4 regions of the Pantoea dispersa genome follow, and region 2 is predicted to be linked to each of the others. Evidence: predicted binding sites of a transcription regulator. Region 2 holds the regulator's gene; each other region holds the start of a gene.

Evidence for each region. The regulator LexA, encoded in region 2, represses DNA repair genes until DNA is damaged. The targets are predictions, from matches to a motif close to TNCTGTATGTACATACAGNA.
Region 1: the regulator LexA is predicted to act here: its motif matches at 1,827-1,846, upstream of dinB (DNA polymerase IV).
Region 3: the regulator LexA is predicted to act here: its motif matches at 2,699-2,718, upstream of rmuC (DNA recombination protein RmuC).
Region 4: the regulator LexA is predicted to act here: its motif matches at 2,470-2,489, upstream of metR (HTH-type transcriptional regulator MetR).

The regions. Positions count from the first base shown of each region.
Region 1 covers NZ_CP082346.1:3,095,426-3,099,611, reverse strand. The annotation lists gene lpcA (D-sedoheptulose 7-phosphate isomerase) at 1-85, shown strand, start outside; gene K7H94_RS14590 (class II glutamine amidotransferase) at 134-901, shown strand; gene dpaA (peptidoglycan meso-diaminopimelic acid protein amidase) at 872-1,615, opposite strand; gene dinB (DNA polymerase IV) at 1,860-2,915, shown strand; gene K7H94_RS14575 (Ig-like domain-containing protein) at 3,016-4,186, shown strand, end outside.
Region 2 covers NZ_CP082346.1:3,606,654-3,610,839, forward strand. The annotation lists gene zur (zinc uptake transcriptional repressor Zur) at 1-109, shown strand, start outside; gene K7H94_RS16875 (CsbD family protein) at 180-392, opposite strand; gene dinF (MATE family efflux transporter DinF) at 552-1,877, opposite strand; gene lexA (transcriptional repressor LexA) at 2,006-2,620, opposite strand; gene K7H94_RS16890 (diacylglycerol kinase) at 2,726-3,094, opposite strand; gene plsB (glycerol-3-phosphate 1-O-acyltransferase PlsB) at 3,220-4,186, shown strand, end outside.
Region 3 covers NZ_CP082346.1:3,742,212-3,746,397, forward strand. The annotation lists gene ubiJ (ubiquinone biosynthesis protein UbiJ) at 1-304, opposite strand, end outside; gene ubiE (bifunctional demethylmenaquinone methyltransferase/2-methoxy-6-polyprenyl-1,4-benzoquinol methylase UbiE) at 311-1,069, opposite strand; gene rmuC (DNA recombination protein RmuC) at 1,145-2,656, opposite strand; gene K7H94_RS17485 (tetratricopeptide repeat protein) at 2,774-4,045, opposite strand; gene udp (uridine phosphorylase) at 4,146-4,186, opposite strand, start outside.
Region 4 covers NZ_CP082346.1:3,749,059-3,753,244, reverse strand. The annotation lists gene K7H94_RS17515 (carboxylate/amino acid/amine transporter) at 57-935, shown strand; gene K7H94_RS17510 (YehS family protein) at 932-1,414, opposite strand; gene metR (HTH-type transcriptional regulator MetR) at 1,505-2,437, opposite strand; gene metE (5-methyltetrahydropteroyltriglutamate--homocysteine S-methyltransferase) at 2,664-4,186, shown strand, end outside.

The sequences.
Region 1 (4,186 bases), 510 kb from region 2:
TGGATATGCCGATCGCATTCAGGAGATTCACATCAAAGTGATCCACATCCTGATGCTGTTAATCGAAAAAGAGATGGTTAAGTGATGACGTGCTCCTCCCGCGCCCGCGGGAGGTTCTGATAAGGCGGTTGCTATGTGCGAATTGCTCGGGATGAGCGCCAATGTCCCCACGGATATCTGTTTCAGTTTTACCGGTCTGGTGCAGCGTGGCGGTGGAACCGGGCCGCACAAAGATGGCTGGGGCATCACCTTTTACGAAGATAAAGGCTGCCGCACCTTTAAAGATCCGCTGCCGAGCTACAACTCGCCGATTGCCCGCCTGGTGCAGGAGTATCCGATCAAGTCGCATTCGGTGGTGGCGCATATTCGTCAGGCCAATCGCGGCCAGGTGTCACTGGAAAATACCCATCCGTTTACCCGCGAACTGTGGGGCCGCAACTGGACTTACGCGCATAACGGCCAGCTAAAGGGCTATCGCCAGCTGGAGACCGGGCATTTCCGTCCGGTAGGCGAAACCGACAGCGAAAAGGCGTTTTGCTGGATTCTGCATAAGCTGGCTGAGCGCTATCCGCGCACGCCGGGCAACTGGCCGGCGGTGTTTCGCTATGTGGCGGAACTGGCGACGGAGCTGCGTCAGAAGGGCGTGTTCAATATGCTGCTGTCTGACGGACGCTATCTGATGGCCTTCTGCTCAACCAATCTGTACTGGATTACGCGCCGCGCGCCGTTTGGCAAAGCGAAGCTGCTCGATCAGGATGTGGAGATTGACTTCCTGCAGCAGACGACGCCGAAAGACGTGGTGACGGTGATTGCGACGCAGCCGCTGACCGGTAATGAAACCTGGCACCGCATCGTGCCAGGTGAGTGGGCATTATTTTACCTGGGTGAGCGCCAGGAATGATTTCGACGCCGCTTCCGGCGTGGTCATGACCGGCGTGTTGTTCACCGCATACTGACCGGTTGCCGTCACGTTGACCGTTGGCGGCACGTGGTATTTGGCGAAGTAAGCATAGCCCGGCTGCAGTTCACGCCAGAAGCTGATGTAAGTCGAGTAACGATGACGCTGCATGTTGCTGTCGGTCATGCGGAACGGGAAGATGTTGACCTGCACATCCTGCTGACCGTTACGCAGCGCGGCGTTCACGTAAGTGAAGATCTCATCCATCGATGCGTTGGTCATGGCATAGCAGCCCACGGACACGCAATCGCCGTGAATCATCAGATAGTTACCGTTATAGCCTTTGGCGCGATCGTACTGATTCGGGAATCCGGTATTGATGGCGCGATAAAAACGGCTGTCCGGCTTAAGCTGATTCATCTTCACGTTATAAAAGCCTTCCGGACTTTTAAAATCGCCCTGACGACGTTTCGGCCCGAGGCCGCCGGAGAAGTTACAGATGCGATAGCTGTCCAGCAGACGATATTCATTACCGATTTTGCCGTACAGTTCCAGCGTACGCTCTTCCTTGAAGATCTGAATAAATACCGGTGTACCCAGTAATTGTTTCTTTAACTCTTTGCTCACCGGAGCCAGCGGCTGCATTGGCTCAGGCGTCATTGCCCAGCTCAGGAGCGGCATAAGAATCATCGCAAACAATAATGCGATTCTGCCCATTCTGTGTGTACCTTGAAGTGAAGAGGAACGCTGACGCAGTGCGTCACTGTATTGCATTATCGGAAATATCCGCTACCGCAGCGCAACATTATCATTGTCTGGCGTTTAATCAAGCCGGAGTCCGAGAAAATGGTGCAATCCTAAAGGGAATACGGCCACAAATTTGTAAACTTTAATCGCACGCGCCACAAATATTGCCGTTGTTTTTCTCTGCTGTATACTTATCCAGTATCCGGAGGGGCGTATGCGCAAAATCATTCATGTCGATATGGACTGCTTTTTCGCGGCAGTGGAAATGCGTGACGATCCTTCATTACGTGATATCCCGATTGCCATCGGCGGCAGCCGCGTGCAGCGTGGGGTGATCAGCACCGCCAACTATCCGGCGCGGAAATATGGCGTGCGCAGCGCGATGCCGACCGCCACGGCGCTGCGCCTCTGTCCCCATCTGAAACTGCTGCCCGGCCGCTTTGATGCCTATAAAGAAGCTTCGCAGCAGATTCGCGCCATCTTTACCCGCTATACGCCACTGATTGAGCCATTGTCGCTGGATGAAGCCTACCTGGACGTCACCGACAGTGAACACTGCCAGGGATCGGCCACGCTGATGGCGCAGGCGATTCGCGCCGATATCCTGCGCGAAACCGGCCTGACCGCGTCCGCCGGCATTGCGCCGATCAAGTTCCTCGCCAAAATCGCCTCAGACATGAACAAGCCTGACGGCCAGTATGTGATCACGCCGCAGGCGATGCCGGACTTTCTGCTGACGCTGCCGCTGAGCAAGATTCCCGGCGTGGGTAAAGTGGCCACCAAAAAGCTCGAAGAGATGGGGCTGCGCACTTGTGCTGACGTACAACAGGCCGATCTGGCGCAGCTGCTGAAGCGCTTTGGAAAATTTGGCCGCGTGCTGTGGGAGCGCAGCAACGGCATCGACGATCGTGACGTAGTGGTGGAGCGCGAGCGCAAATCGCTGGGCGTCGAGCGTACGCTGGGCGAGGACATCCATCACTGGGAGCAGTGCCTGGAGATTATTGATTTTCTCTATGCCGAGCTCGATCGCCGTCTCAGCGCGATCCGCCCGGATAAGCAGATTGCACGCCAGGGCGTAAAGCTGAAGTTCAACGATTTCCAGCTCACCACCCAGGAGCATGTCTGGCCGGTGCTGAATAAAGACGACATGATCGCCGTGGCGCGTCAGGCCTGGGATGAGCGCCGCGCCGGACGCGGTGTGCGGCTGGTGGGGCTGCACGTCACGCTGGTAAATCCACAGCTGGAGCGCCAGCTGGTGCTGGGACTGTAACGCCGCGCCCGCTTCCGCTCTCTTCGGGACGTTTCGTACATCGTTCCACTAATGAATCGCCAACAATGCACGCTTTTACACTCCTCACTCAAGGTGCAACATGGCAAATTATTACTCAACCCGCCCGACCATTACGTCAATCTATGATGATGTTGGCGAGACCGGCGTCGTTTCACGCGGCGGGTTCACTGACGATGTGCGTCCACGCATTACCGGTAAAGCGAATCCGGGGGCGATGATTTACCTCTATGACAACAATCGGGTTATTTACCAGTTTCAGGCCGGGCGCGACGGGACCTTTGACGTGACCTTCGGGTATGACTTACCGCCGGGAGCACACAGTTTCCGGTTATCCAGTCAGGGCCAGTACAGCGAGCCTTACGCGATCAATATCTCCTCAGTCAACGTCGAGCCGCCGAAAATTCTCTCACTGTACGATAACGTGGGTGAAACCGGTAATGTGCTGCACGGTGACAAGACCGACGATCGCCGCCCGCTGATCAAAGGCAGCGGCACGCCGGGGGCCACCGTGACGCTGCTGGATAACGGTACGGTAATCGGCCAGACCCGCATTGATGCCAAAGGCAACTGGAGCCTGCAGCCGTCGCGCGATCTGCCATTAGGTGAACATAACCTGACGGTGCAGAGCCAGGGCATGACCAGCAGCGGCTTTAAGGTCGAGGTGGTGCCGGTGAAAACCATCAAACCGGAAATTCTGGAAATCTTTGACCGCGTGGATGAAACCGGCCTGCTGAAGACTGGTGATGATACCGACGATCGTCGTCCGCTGCTGAAAGGCGTGGGCACGCCGGGTGCGGTGGTGTGGCTGATGGACAATGGCCGCGGCATTGCTTATACCGTGGTGGATAAGCAGGGCAACTGGACGCTGCAGCCGACTAACGATTTGGCGCTGGGTAAACACCACCTCGCGGTTTACATCAATGGCGTGGTCAGTGAGCCGGTTGAACTCAACGTGGTGATCCGTGAAGGATCTGAGCCGGTGATCGTGGCTATTCATGACAATGTGAATGAAGTGGGGGTGGTTGAGCCGGGTAAAGACAGCGACGATCGCCGTCCGATTGTCAGCGGCACCGCGCTGCCGCACACCACCATCTGGCTGCTGGATTCTGGCGGTATCCTCGGCAGCGCGCGTTCGGATGCGCAAGGTAACTGGAGTATCAAGCCGGATATCGAACTGCGTTATGGTCTGAATAAGCTCTGGGTCAGCAATGGCGACTCGGTCAGCGACATCTATCCGATTAACATTGTGC
Region 2 (4,186 bases):
GGCGCACGGCCTGTGTGAAAACTGTGCCGAAGTGGCGGCCTGCACGCAGCCGGGTAGCTGTCAGCACGATCATGAAGTGGAAAGTAAGAAGAAGGTGCGTAAAGGGTAACTGGCACGTCCGTGTGCCAGGCCGATCGTAACGATCAGCGGGTAGGAGCATCATCCTTAAAGCGGGAGACTTACCAGCGGTAATCTTTGTTTTGACTTTCCCAGTCTTTCAATTCACGTTCAGCTTCATCTTTGGCGTAACCGTAACGTTCCTGGATTTTACCCACCAGCTGATCGCGTTTCCCCTCGATCACGGTCAAATCGTCGTCGGTCAACTTGCCCCATTTCTCTTTAAACTTCCCTTTAAACTGCTTCCAGTTTCCGCTCGCTTCGTCTTTGTTCATAACAATCCTCCACGTCTTCCTGAGTGAGATGGTGTATTTCTCATGTAATGCCGGAAATAACCATATAACGCGCTACTTATCTGCGCCGTTTGAGATAATTATAGTAGCCGCTTCGGATTGTGCACGGAATTACAGATTATTCTGGTGCCTGCGCTGCGCTTATGGCTGGCTGAACCAGCTGTCACGCTGCCAGTGGCGGCGCCACATCCACCCCAGAGTCAGGCCACGCAGCGCCAGAAACACCGTGATCGCCAGCCATAAACCGTGATTCCCTAACCACGGCAGCGTCAGCAAAGTGATACCGAAACCGGCTGCTGCCATGATCATGCTGTTACGCATTTCGCGGCCGCGTGTCGCGCCGATGAACATACCGTCCAGCAGATAACACCAGACGCCGATCAGCGGTAAAATTACCTGCCACAGCAGAAAGCGATCGGCCATCTCACGCAACGGTTGCAGCGAGGTAAGCAGCGCAACAATGTGCGGGCCGCTGAGCGCATAAATAAGCGCAAACAGCAGCGCAACGATACCCGCCTGACGACAGGCGGCATGCCAGATCAGCAGCAGCTGGCTGCGATCTTTTGCCCCTACCGCTTCACCCGAGCAGGCTTCCACCGCGTAAGCAAAGCCGTCCAGCGCATAGGCAGTAAACGTCAGGAACATCAACAGCACCGCATTAACCGCGACCACATCCGGTCCGATGCGTGCACCCAGCAGGGTCAGCGAGGCGAAGCAGATCTGCAGCATGAGCGAGCGCAGCATGATGTCGCGATTAAGGCGAAATAACCGTGCCGCGTCACCGCGCCAGCTGTTTTTCAGCAGTTTGAAATCGATACCGCGCAGTTTCAGCACGCGCGCCACCATCCATAATCCCACTGCCAGCGTCACGTATTCGGCCAGCGCCGTGGCGGCGGCAGCACCGGCAACGCCCCAGTGCAGTTTCAGCACCAGCAGCAGATCGAGCAGGATGTTGACCAGGTTTCCGACAAGCAGCAGCACCATCGGCGCACGCGCATACTGCACGCCCAGCAGCCAGCCGAGAATCACCAGGTTAGCCAGCGTAGCCGGTGCGCTAAGCCAGCGGATTTCAATGAAGATCTGCGCCTGCTGCTGGACTTCCGCGCTGCCGCCCATCAGCGTTGCCGCCAGGCTACTGGCAGGAGAACGCAGCAGCGCCAGCAACAACCCGGCGGCGAGGGCGATCAGCAGCGGCTGCATCAGTGCGCGCGCCAGTGCCTGTTTATCGCCGGCCCCGAACGCCTGTGCGGTTAAACCGGTGGTGCTCATACGCAGAAACAGCAGCAGCATAAAGATGAAGCTGGTTGCCGTGGTGCCTACGGCCACGCCGCCGAGGTAGATCGGGCTATCAAGATGGCCAATCACGGCGGTATCGACCACGCCGAGCAGCGGCACGGTGATATTGGAGAGGATCATTGGCAACGCCAGTCGCCACAGCGCTTTATCAGAAGAGGAAAATAGCTGCATCAGCCCCATCCCGAGGGTTACGGTGGTCGGCCTGAGCGAGCGCCTTACGGGCCGGGAACAAAAGTATGATTAGAGCAGACTGCGGACAGCGCGCGAGCGCCGCCGCAGCGGGGGAGATCAACCGGGTTTCAGAGCCACTCGCCGTTGCGCACGATGCCTACGGCCAGCCCTTCCACGGTTAGCGACTGTTCACGGGTATCCACGACAATCGGCTGGAAATCATTGTTTTCCGGCAGCAGCTGGACAATCGCGCCCTGCTTCTTCCAGCGTTTCACCGTGACTTCATCATCGATACGCGCAACCACCACCTGGCCATTGCGCACTTCCTGCGTTTTATGCACCGCGAGCAGATCACCGTCCATAATGCCGATATCTTTCATCGACATACCGCTGACGCGCAGCAGGAAATCGGCAGAGGGTTTGAACAGGTTGGCGTCAACCTGATAGTGGGCTTCGATATGTTCCTGCGCCAGCAGCGGTTCACCGGCGGCGACGCGACCGATCAGTGGCAGCCCTTCACTCGCCTCTTCTTCCATCAGCAGGCGGATACCGCGCGATGCACCGGAGACGATTTCAATGACACCTTTACGCGCCAGCGCTTTCAGGTGCTCTTCAGCAGCGTTAGGCGAGCGGAAGCCCAGTTGCGAAGCAATTTCAGCACGCGTTGGCGGCATGCCGGTCTGATTAATATGGTCGCGAATCAGGTCATAGACCTGTTGCTGCCTGCTGGTTAACGCTTTCATCCCGCCCCCTGGTTGTTTATACAGTCGCTGTGAGTATATACAGGTATTGGCGAAATGAAAACCGAAACAGAGGGAAAAATCAGCGGCTTGATGAATGTGGAATGTTTATCGCAAATGCGACCAAAGCAGCGCGATCCAGACAAACAGAGCCAGTAAGATAGCCAGCAGTACCGCCGCCGAGCCCATGTCTTTGGCGCGTCCCGCCAGCGGATGGCGCTCCTGACCGATGCGGTCCACCACGGCTTCGATGGCACTATTAAGGATCTCAACAATGACCACCAGCACCACCGAGCCAATCAGCAACACACGCGTAATGGCATCGACATCCAGCCAGCAGGCAATGGCAACCGCGACCAATGCGGCAATCGCTTCCTGGCGAAAAGCGGCTTCATGCTGCCAGGCAGCGCGCAGCCCCTGCCAGGAATAACCGGCGGCTTTAATGATTCTCAGGAAACCGGTGACGTTATTTGCCATGTTGTGGAACCCTTAACTGTTTTTGACGTCAATGTCTGGGCGCGCGAGGTGGCACAGCCACAGATCTTCGCCGCACTTTCTGGTATGCTTGCCGCGCTTTGCTAACAAGAGGCTTCAAGTTGTCTATGTCAGGTTGGCGTAAACTCTATTACAAATTGTTGAATTTACCACTCTCTATTTTGGTAAAAAGTAAGGTCATTCCGACCGATCCGATCTCGGAACACGGTATCGATCCGACCCGTCCGGTGATGTATGTTTTGCCTTATGATTCAAAGGCAGACCTGCTCACGCTACGCGCACAGTGCCTGAAGCACGATCTGCCGGATCCGCTGGCGCCGCTGGAGATTGACGGCACCCTGCTGCCGCGCCACGTATTTATTCACGATGGGCCGCGCGTCTTCCCCTATTTCGTGGCGAACCCGGAGTCGGTCAAGCTGTTCCATGACTATCTCGATCTGCACCGCAACAATGCGGCGCTGGACGTACAGATGCTGCCGGTTTCCGTGATGTTTGGCCGGGCGCCAGGCCGTGAAATTCAGGGCGAACCGACGCCACATCTGCGTATTCTTAACGGTATACAGAAGTTCTTTGCCATCCTGTGGCACGGCCGCGACAGCTTTGTCCGCTTCTCACCCACGGTTTCACTGCGTCAGATGGCCACCGAACACGGTACCGATCAGTCGATCGCGCAGAAGCTGGCACGTGTCGCGCGCATTCATTTTGCCCGCCAGCGGCTGGCAGCCGTCGGCCCGCGTCTGCCGGCACGCCAGGATCTGTTCAACAAGCTGCTGCAATCCAAAGCGATTGAGAAAGCGGTTGAAGACGAAGCGCGCAGCAAGAAGATTTCGCATGAAAAAGCGCAGCAGAACGCCATCGAAATGATGGAAGAAGTGGCGGCGGATTTCTCGTACGAAGCGATCCGCGTGACTGACCGTGTGATGGGCTGGCTGTGGAGTCGGCTCTATCAGGGCATTAACGTGCACGGCGGCGAACGCGTGCGCCAGCTGGCGCAGGATGGTCACGAAATTGTTTACGTGCCCTGCCACCGCAGCCACATGGATTATCTGCTGCTGTCCTACGTGCTCTATCATC
Region 3 (4,186 bases), 140 kb from region 2:
GATCGCCTTCCACGTCCAGCTCACCGCTGCGAATCAGGCTGGTCAGCTGCTGACGATCGCGCAGCTTAGGCAGCGTGCTGAAACGCAGGCTGACGTTACAGTCGCTGCGGTCCTGCCAGTCACTCAGCACATCCAGCTGGTTTTCACTGAACACCAGCACCAGCGGAAAATCCAGCTCCTGCAGGCGCAGCAGCAGGACTTTGCCGGCCAGACGCTGGCGTGCGGTTTTCAGGCTGCGATCGCGGTACAACACACGGTTCAGGGCGGTCTCAAGACCGCCGGTGATGAGAGGGGTAAAAGTCATGATTAATCAGAACTTAAAGCCACGATGCAGCGCCACAATGCCGCCGGTCATGTTGTAGTAGCTGGTATTTTCAAAGCCCGCGTCGTTCATCATCGCCTTCAGGGTTTCCTGATCCGGATGCATACGAATCGACTCCGCCAGATAGCGATAGCTCTCCGCGTCTTTTGCCACCAGCTGGCCGATGCGCGGCAGAATGTGGAAAGAGTAAGTGTCGTAGGCTTTGCTCAGCGGATCGAAAACCGGTTTAGAGAACTCCAGCACCAGCAGACGACCACCTGGCTTGAGCACGCGGAACATCGACGCCAGCGCCTTCTCTTTTTCGGTCACGTTACGCAGGCCGAAGGAGATGGTGATGCAGTCGAAATAGTTATCCGGGAACGGCAGCGCTTCTGCGTTAGCCTGCACGTAGCTGACGTTGCCGGTTACGCCGAGGTTGCGCAGCTTTTCGCGTCCCATCTTCAGCATTGAGCTGTTGATGTCCGCCAGCACCACCTGACCGGTTTCACCGACCAGGCGCGAGAATTTTGCCGTCAGATCGCCGGTACCGCCGGCCAGATCCAGGACGCGCTGACCGCGGCGCACGCCGCTGCTGTCGATGGTAAAACGCTTCCAGACGCGATGGATGCCGAACGACATCAGATCGTTCATCAGGTCATATTTCGCCGCGACGGAGTGAAACACGTCCGCGACTTTATCGGCCTTTTCACTTTTGGCGACGGTCTGAAAGCCAAAATGGGTAGTTTCCTGCTGTGATTCATCTGCCATCGGTTTTACCTGCTCCACAAACAATACTTCCCGAAGTGTATCAGAGTCGGGCGATCCGAGCACGCCACCGGCGTGTTATTCGTTGATGCGGCGCAGGGAGGCGGCGGAAGAATCTGCCGCATTTTCAGCGGGCTCGCTGTCATCGGCCCATGCATCATCCGCCGTGTCGGGCTGCGCCTGCTCCGCCAGCTGCGGGTTGATGGGCCGTTTGATCTCCACGCCAAGCGCACGAAACGACTCGCTCTGGGCGATCAGGTTGCCGCGCCCCTGCGCCAGCTTTTTCATCGCCAGCTGATAACTCTGCTGCGCTTTGTCGAGGCTATGCCCGATGCCACTCATGTCATCAACAAACAGCCGCATCTTGTCGTACAAGCGCGCAGCGCGGTCGGCGATGCGCTGGGCATTACGGCTCTGATGCTCATAGCGCCACAGATTATTAATGGTGCGCAGCGCCACCAGCAGCGTGGTCGGGCTGACCAGCATAATGTTTTGCTGCAGCGCTTCGCTGATCAGCTCCGGCTGACGATCGATCGCCAGCAGAAACGCCGGTTCGACCGGAATAAACATCAGCACATAATCCAGCGAGCGTAAACCGGGCAATTGTTGATAATCTTTACGCCCCAGCAGCCGGATATGGCCGCGCACCGCGTTGATGTGCTCCTGAATCGCCTGCTCGCGCGTCAGCTCATCGTCGGCGTTGAAGTAGCGCTCATAGGCAATCAGCGTCATTTTGGCGTCAATCACCACATCTTTACCCTGCGGCAGACGCACAATCACATCCGGTTGCATACGGCCCTGCTGCTCCAGCTGCACACTGACCTGGGTCTGGTACTCGTAGCCTTCGCGCAGGCCTGAGGCCTCCAGCACCCGGCTGAGCACCACTTCGCCCCAGTTGCCCTGAATTTTATTGTCGCCCTTCAGCGCTTTGGTGAGGTTGATCGCTTCCTGCGCCATCTGCGCGTTGAGCTGCTGCAGCTGGCGAATCTCGTGCGCCAGCGTGTGGCGTTCACGCGCTTCCTGGCCGAAGCTATCGTTGACCTGGCGACGAAAGCCGTCCAGCTGTTCGCGCAGCGGGCCGATCAGGCTATTGAGGCTCTGCCGGTTCTGCTCGTCGACGCGTTTTCCGCTGTTTTCGAAGATTCGGTTGGCGAGGTTTTCAAACTGCGCACTCAGGCGCTGTTCGCTGTTGGTCAGCAGACGCTGCTTCTCCTCAGCGGCGAAACGCGTCTCTTCTAATCGAATGGTGACTTCCCGCAGTTCGGCTTCCTGCGCGCTGTTAACTTCCAGCTGATTACGCAGCTCGCGGCTGAGCTGTTCACTCTCGGCCCGCCAGTAATCCAGCTGCTGCAGGCGCTCCTGCGCGCCGCTAAGCGTGCCGTGAAGCTGGCGCAGCTCCTGTTCGCGCTGCTGCAGTTGCTGTTGCAGCTGTTCCAGCTGCTGCTGCTGACGCTGCTGCGCCTGTTCCAGCAGGCGGCGTTCGGTGGTGAAGCTGGCGTGCTGATGGCCGGCGCGCAGCTGGGCAATAATCCAGCCAATGCCCAAACCGGCCAGCGCCAGCGCGCCGCTGATGATAAGTTGCTGATCCATAATCCCCCCGCGGATCGTCTCGCTGAGGAGAAGGTAGAGCGCCACTGTATGAATGTCCAGAACATTCATGGCAACCCGCGGATTTTATCGCGGGCGCAATAGGCACCGTCCGGGTAACTACAGGGCGCGTACGGTCAGGTCGCCGGCTTTCCAGGCGTCGATCAGGAAAAACGGCATCGGCAGCACCCATTCGCTGTCGCTTTTCACCTTCGCCGGATAGCACCAGCTGTTGCCGCCGTAGGTCAGCTCCACCTGCTGCTGGCCATTTTCGGCGTTGGCCACTTTGCCGGCCATGCTGGCGAAACCGGCATTGCTGCCGACGTGGAAGCTGTCGGTCTGCCAGCGAATCGGCGCATGCGCCGGCCACGGCTGCGCGTGGTGGAAGTGAAAAATATCGTCGTGATTGAGGATGCTGTCACGCACCGTCGGCCACAGCGCTACCTTGAGGAAGTACTGGTCGGTAAAGCGCTCGCTGCCGTCATACTGCGCGATAAAGTCGCGCATCTGCTGCTCCACGTTGTGAAACACGCCGTGACAGCCGCCCCACATGCCGGCCAGTAACAGCTCGGTGTGCGAATAATAATCGCGCATGTGGTGGAACCAGAATGGCGAAGCCAGCCAGGCGTCGACGGCCGCCACTTCGCGCTCTGAAAGCAGCGAATCCGCATCCCGCACGATGTAGCGTTTTACGCTGGCATCGTCCATCACCAGAAAGCGCCACAGCGTAGGGAAAATGATTTTCTCCTGCGACATATCCACCAGCTGGGTGTTTGACTGGGTCAGGCGCTGCCACACGTGCTGCGGCACACTGTCGTCGAGATAGATGCGGCACATCCAGTCCGGATAGAGCTCACGCGCCACCTCAACATTTTTAATCAGGGTTTCGCAGTAGCGCGGCTGACCGCCATACAGGCTGAAGGAGATGATATTTTCTGCCGGATTGCTGCGGTTAATCGGCGCAGGCGCCGGTGCGGGAAAAGTCGCTTTCGCGCCCTGACTGAAACGCATATCGGATTGGGTGAGCGATTCCAGGCCATAACGCGCCACTTCATCTGTCTTATCCAGCCAGCCACACACTTCCGTCAGGCCATCCAGCCAGGTTTCCGACGCCTGCGCGCGCTGCGCCGCCGGTGCCTGATAGATTTTCTGGTAAATCTTGTAGGATTTTTTATGTTCGCCGACGCGCATCAGCGTCAGCGCGTAGTCGCTGAGCACCTGCATCTGGTTAGGCATGACGCGCAGCACTTCTTCGCAGCACTGGCGCGCCAGAGGATAATCTGACGCGGCCATTGCCTGACGAAAGCGCGCGGCGGCACTCTCAACGCAGGCCTGCATTGCAGCAGGGCGGCTGGTAAAACCCGGACGTGGGACAGAGATCGTTTTGCGCATAGGAAATTTCTCAGAATCGGCTGAAATTGCGCGCATTCTAATCAGGCAATTGCTGAGCTCCCTATAAGCCTGGTCTCGAAATCATTCCCTGACTGGCGCGCTAAAGTAAACGACGCGCGGCATCCACCACAATTTTCACCG
Region 4 (4,186 bases), 140 kb from region 2:
AGCGCGCTGTAGTTTGTTTACACTAGCGCCAGTGTTGAACTTTAGGATGCATAACCGTGCTGTTGCTGATCGTTACCACCATTCTGTGGGCTTTTTCTTTTAGTTTAATCGGGGAGTATCTGGCGGGGCAGGTGGATACCTGGTTCTCGGTGCTGATGCGTTTAGGCCTGGCGGCGCTGGTCTTTCTGCCGTTTCTGCGCTGGCGCGGTTACCGCGCTTCAACGTTGCTGCTCTATATGCTGGTGGGCATGCTGCAATTAGGCATTATGTATTTGATCAGCTTCGAGGCTTATCTCTATCTCAGCGTGCCGGAATTCCTGCTGTTTACGGTGATGACGCCGCTGTATGTCACACTGATTTATGACCTGCTCAGCAAGCGCCCGCTGCGCATTGGCTATGCCTTCAGCGCGCTGCTGGCGGTGCTCGGTGCGGCCATTATCCGCTACGACAAAGTCAGCGATGATTTCTGGTTCGGACTGCTGCTGGTGCAGGCGGCCAACATCTGCTTTGCGATTGGCATGGTGGGCTATAAGCGCCTGCAGGAAGTCCGCCCGATGCCGCAGCACACCGCGTTCTCGTGGTTCTATCTCGGCGCAGTGCTGATCGCGGTGATCGCCTGGTGCATCTGGGGCAATCCGCACAAGCTGCCGACCACCACGCTGCAGTGGAGCGTGCTGGTGTGGCTGGGCGTGGCCGCGTCCGGGCTGGGTTACTTCATGTGGAACTACGGCGCGACCCAGGTCGATGCCGGGACGCTGGGCATTATGAACAACATGCACGTGCCGGCAGGATTACTGGTGAATTTGGCGATCTGGCAGGAGAAGCCGCACTGGCCGAGCTTTATCACCGGGGCGATAGTGATTTTTGCGTCCCTGTACGTGCATAAACGCTGGGTACTGGGACACACGGCCAAAAGCAGCAGCTCAGGCGCTTAGCTTTTTTTCGCGGGTGTCGATGGCCGCTGAATCAGCGTTAAACCTTTCAGGAAGTTACGCAGAATCTGGTCACCGCACTCGCGATAATTTTTATGATCCGGGTTGCGGAAAATCGCGCCGATTTCAGCCTGTGACACCTTGAAGTTAGCCTTCAATAAGATATCCGGGATATCGGTGGTTTTCAGCGCGAAGGCGATGCGTAACTTCTTGAGAAAGATATTATTGTTCATGCGGCGCTCAACCGACGGGGCCGGCGCGTCTTCGCTTTTGCCGCGACGGTAGAAAATCAGACCGTTGAGGAAGTAGCCCATCAGCACATCCGGCAGTTTACGAAACGCCTCATCGTCATCTTTCTTCAGCCACGCCTGCACATCTTCACGCGGTACTTCACTGCCCGCCAGCGCAAAAATCTCCACCACTTTGCTGTCGCTCAAATCCAGCATATAGCGCACGCTGCGCAGCACATCGTTATTGGTCATGGTGAAACTCTCCGGTAGCGGTTAAGGCGGCGCATTATAGAGCAGGCAGGGCGGGGATAACAGCACGGGCGACATTGGCCGCCCGCGGCATCAGGACGAGACCGGCTGCAGGGAACCGGGGCGCGAGGCATCGCGCACGTAAGGCAGGTGCTCGCAGGCGTGCTGACGGGCAAAGCGCACAAAGGCCTCCAGCACCGGCTGCCGCTGCTCGCCGTCGCGCATCGCCGCGTATAAACGGCTCCACAATCCGTCGCCCAGCGTGCGCGTCACCACCAGCCCCTGGTGCTCAAAGCTCTCTACCACCCAGTGCGGCAGCGCGGCAATGCCCATGCCGGCCGACACCATCTGGATCAGCAGCAGCGTATTATCCACGCTCTTCAGCGCCGGGCTGACGCCGGCTGGCTGTAAGAAGTTACGCCACACGTCCAGCCGCTGACGCTGTACCGGATAGATCATCAGCACCTCATCGGCCAAATCTTCCGGCGTGATGTGGGCCAGCTGCGCCAGGCGGTGATCCGGCGCCAGCACCAGCCGCACCTCAAAATCAAACATCGGCGCATAGAACAAACCGCTGCGCGGCAGAATATCGGACGTCAGCACCACGTCCAGTTCGCCCTGCTGCAGCGCCGGCTGCGGATCAAAGGTCACGCCGGATTTGAAGTCCATCACCACCTGCGGCCAGCTCTGACGGAAATTGTTCAGGGCCGGCGTCAGCCACTGGATGCAGCTGTGGCATTCGATAGCGATGCGCAACGTGGTCTGATGCGGCTCATGACAGGCCTGCAGCGCCTGCTGGATCTGCGGCAGAATCTGCTCCGCCAGCTGCAACAGAATCTCTCCCTGCGGCGTAAAACGGAGCGGCTGGCTCTTACGCACGAACAGCCGGAAGCCCAGCCGCTGTTCCAGGTCGCTGAACTGGTGAGACAACGCCGATTGCGTCTGATGAAGCTGGGCGGCGGCGGCAGCCAGCGAGCCGGTGTGCCGTAACGCCTGCAGCGTCCGCAGGTGTTTGAGTTCGATCATGAGAGTCCTTCACATCGAGATTGAACAAATTGCGCTTGAGACACATACAGTACCCGCAGATTATAGCGGTGTAAACATCTGGACGGCTAAACATCTCAGTCAGACGCGACGGCCACTTTACCTTTGTCCAGCTAACACGCTCAGCGCACGGCAGGATTGCCCGCTGGATGAACGTAAATCGGTTGCTGCGACTGTCGCACAGCGAACAATTTCTGGAGAATCTCACATGACCATTCTGAACCATACTCTCGGTTTCCCTCGCGTCGGACTGCGCCGCGAACTGAAAAAAGCGCAGGAAAGCTACTGGGCCGGGAACAGCTCACAGGACGAACTGCTGGCGGTGGGTCGTGAACTGCGCGCCCGTCACTGGCAGCAGCAGAAAGACGCCGGTGTTGATCTGCTGCCGGTCGGCGATTTTGCCTGGTACGATCACGTGCTGACCACCAGTCTGCTGCTCGGTAACGTACCGGCACGGCACCAGAATAAAGACGGCTCGATTGACCTCGACACCCTGTTCCGTATCGGTCGCGGTCGGGCGCCCAGCGGCGAACCTGCAGCGGCAGCAGAGATGACCAAATGGTTTAACACCAATTATCACTACATCGTGCCGGAATTTACCCAGGGTCAGCAGTTCCGTCTCAGCTGGACGCAGCTGCTGGACGAGGTGGATGAAGCGCTGGCGCTCGGCCACGCCATCAAACCGGTGCTGCTGGGGCCGGTGACCTATTTGTGGCTGGGTAAGGTGAAAGGTGACGCCTTTGACCGCCTGTCGCTGCTGCAGGCCATTCTGCCGGTGTACCGTCAGGTGCTGGCTGAACTGCATCAACGCGGCATCGAATGGGTGCAGATTGATGAGCCGGCGCTGGCGCTGGAACTGCCGCAGGCGTGGCGCGAGGCGTTTAAACCGGCGTACGACGCGCTACAGGGCGAAGTGAAACTGCTGCTGACCACCTACTTTGACAGCATTGGTCAGAATCTTGATGTCATCAAAACGCTGCCGGTGCAGGGCCTGCACGTGGACCTGGTGCACGGCAAAGATGACCTTGAGCAACTCAACCAGCAGATCCCGGCGGACTGGCTGCTGTCGCTGGGGGTGATCAATGGCCGTAACGTCTGGCGCGCCGATCTCACCCGCTGGTTTGAGCGCCTGCAGCCGCTGATCGGCCAGCGTCAGCAACTGTGGATTGGATCTTCCTGTTCACTACTGCACAGCCCCATTGACCTGAGCGTGGAAACCCGTCTCGACGACGAGGTAAAAAGCTGGTTCGCCTTTGCGTTACAGAAGTGTACGGAGCTGTCGCTGCTGAGTCAGGCGCTGAACCAGCACGATGCCGCTGCGCTGCACGCCTGGAGCGCGCCGATTCGTGCCCGGGCAAACTCTGCTCGCGTGCATAACCCCGCCGTGGCGCAGCGTCTGGCGCAAATCCAGGCCAGAGACACTGAGCGCAACAGCAGCTACACCGTGCGTGCTCAGGCGCAGCGTCAGCGCTTTAACCTGCCGGCGTGGCCTACCACCACCATCGGTTCTTTCCCGCAGACCACCGAGATCCGCGGCCTGCGCCTTGACTTCAAAAAAGGCAACATTGACGGCGGCCACTACCGCACCGGTATCGCGGAACACATCCGGCAGGCGATTGCGGAGCAGGAGCGTCTGGGGCTCGACGTGCTGGTGCATGGCGAAGCCGAGCGTAACGACATGGTGGAGTACTTCGGCGAAAACCTCGACGGCTTTGTTTTCACGCAGAACGG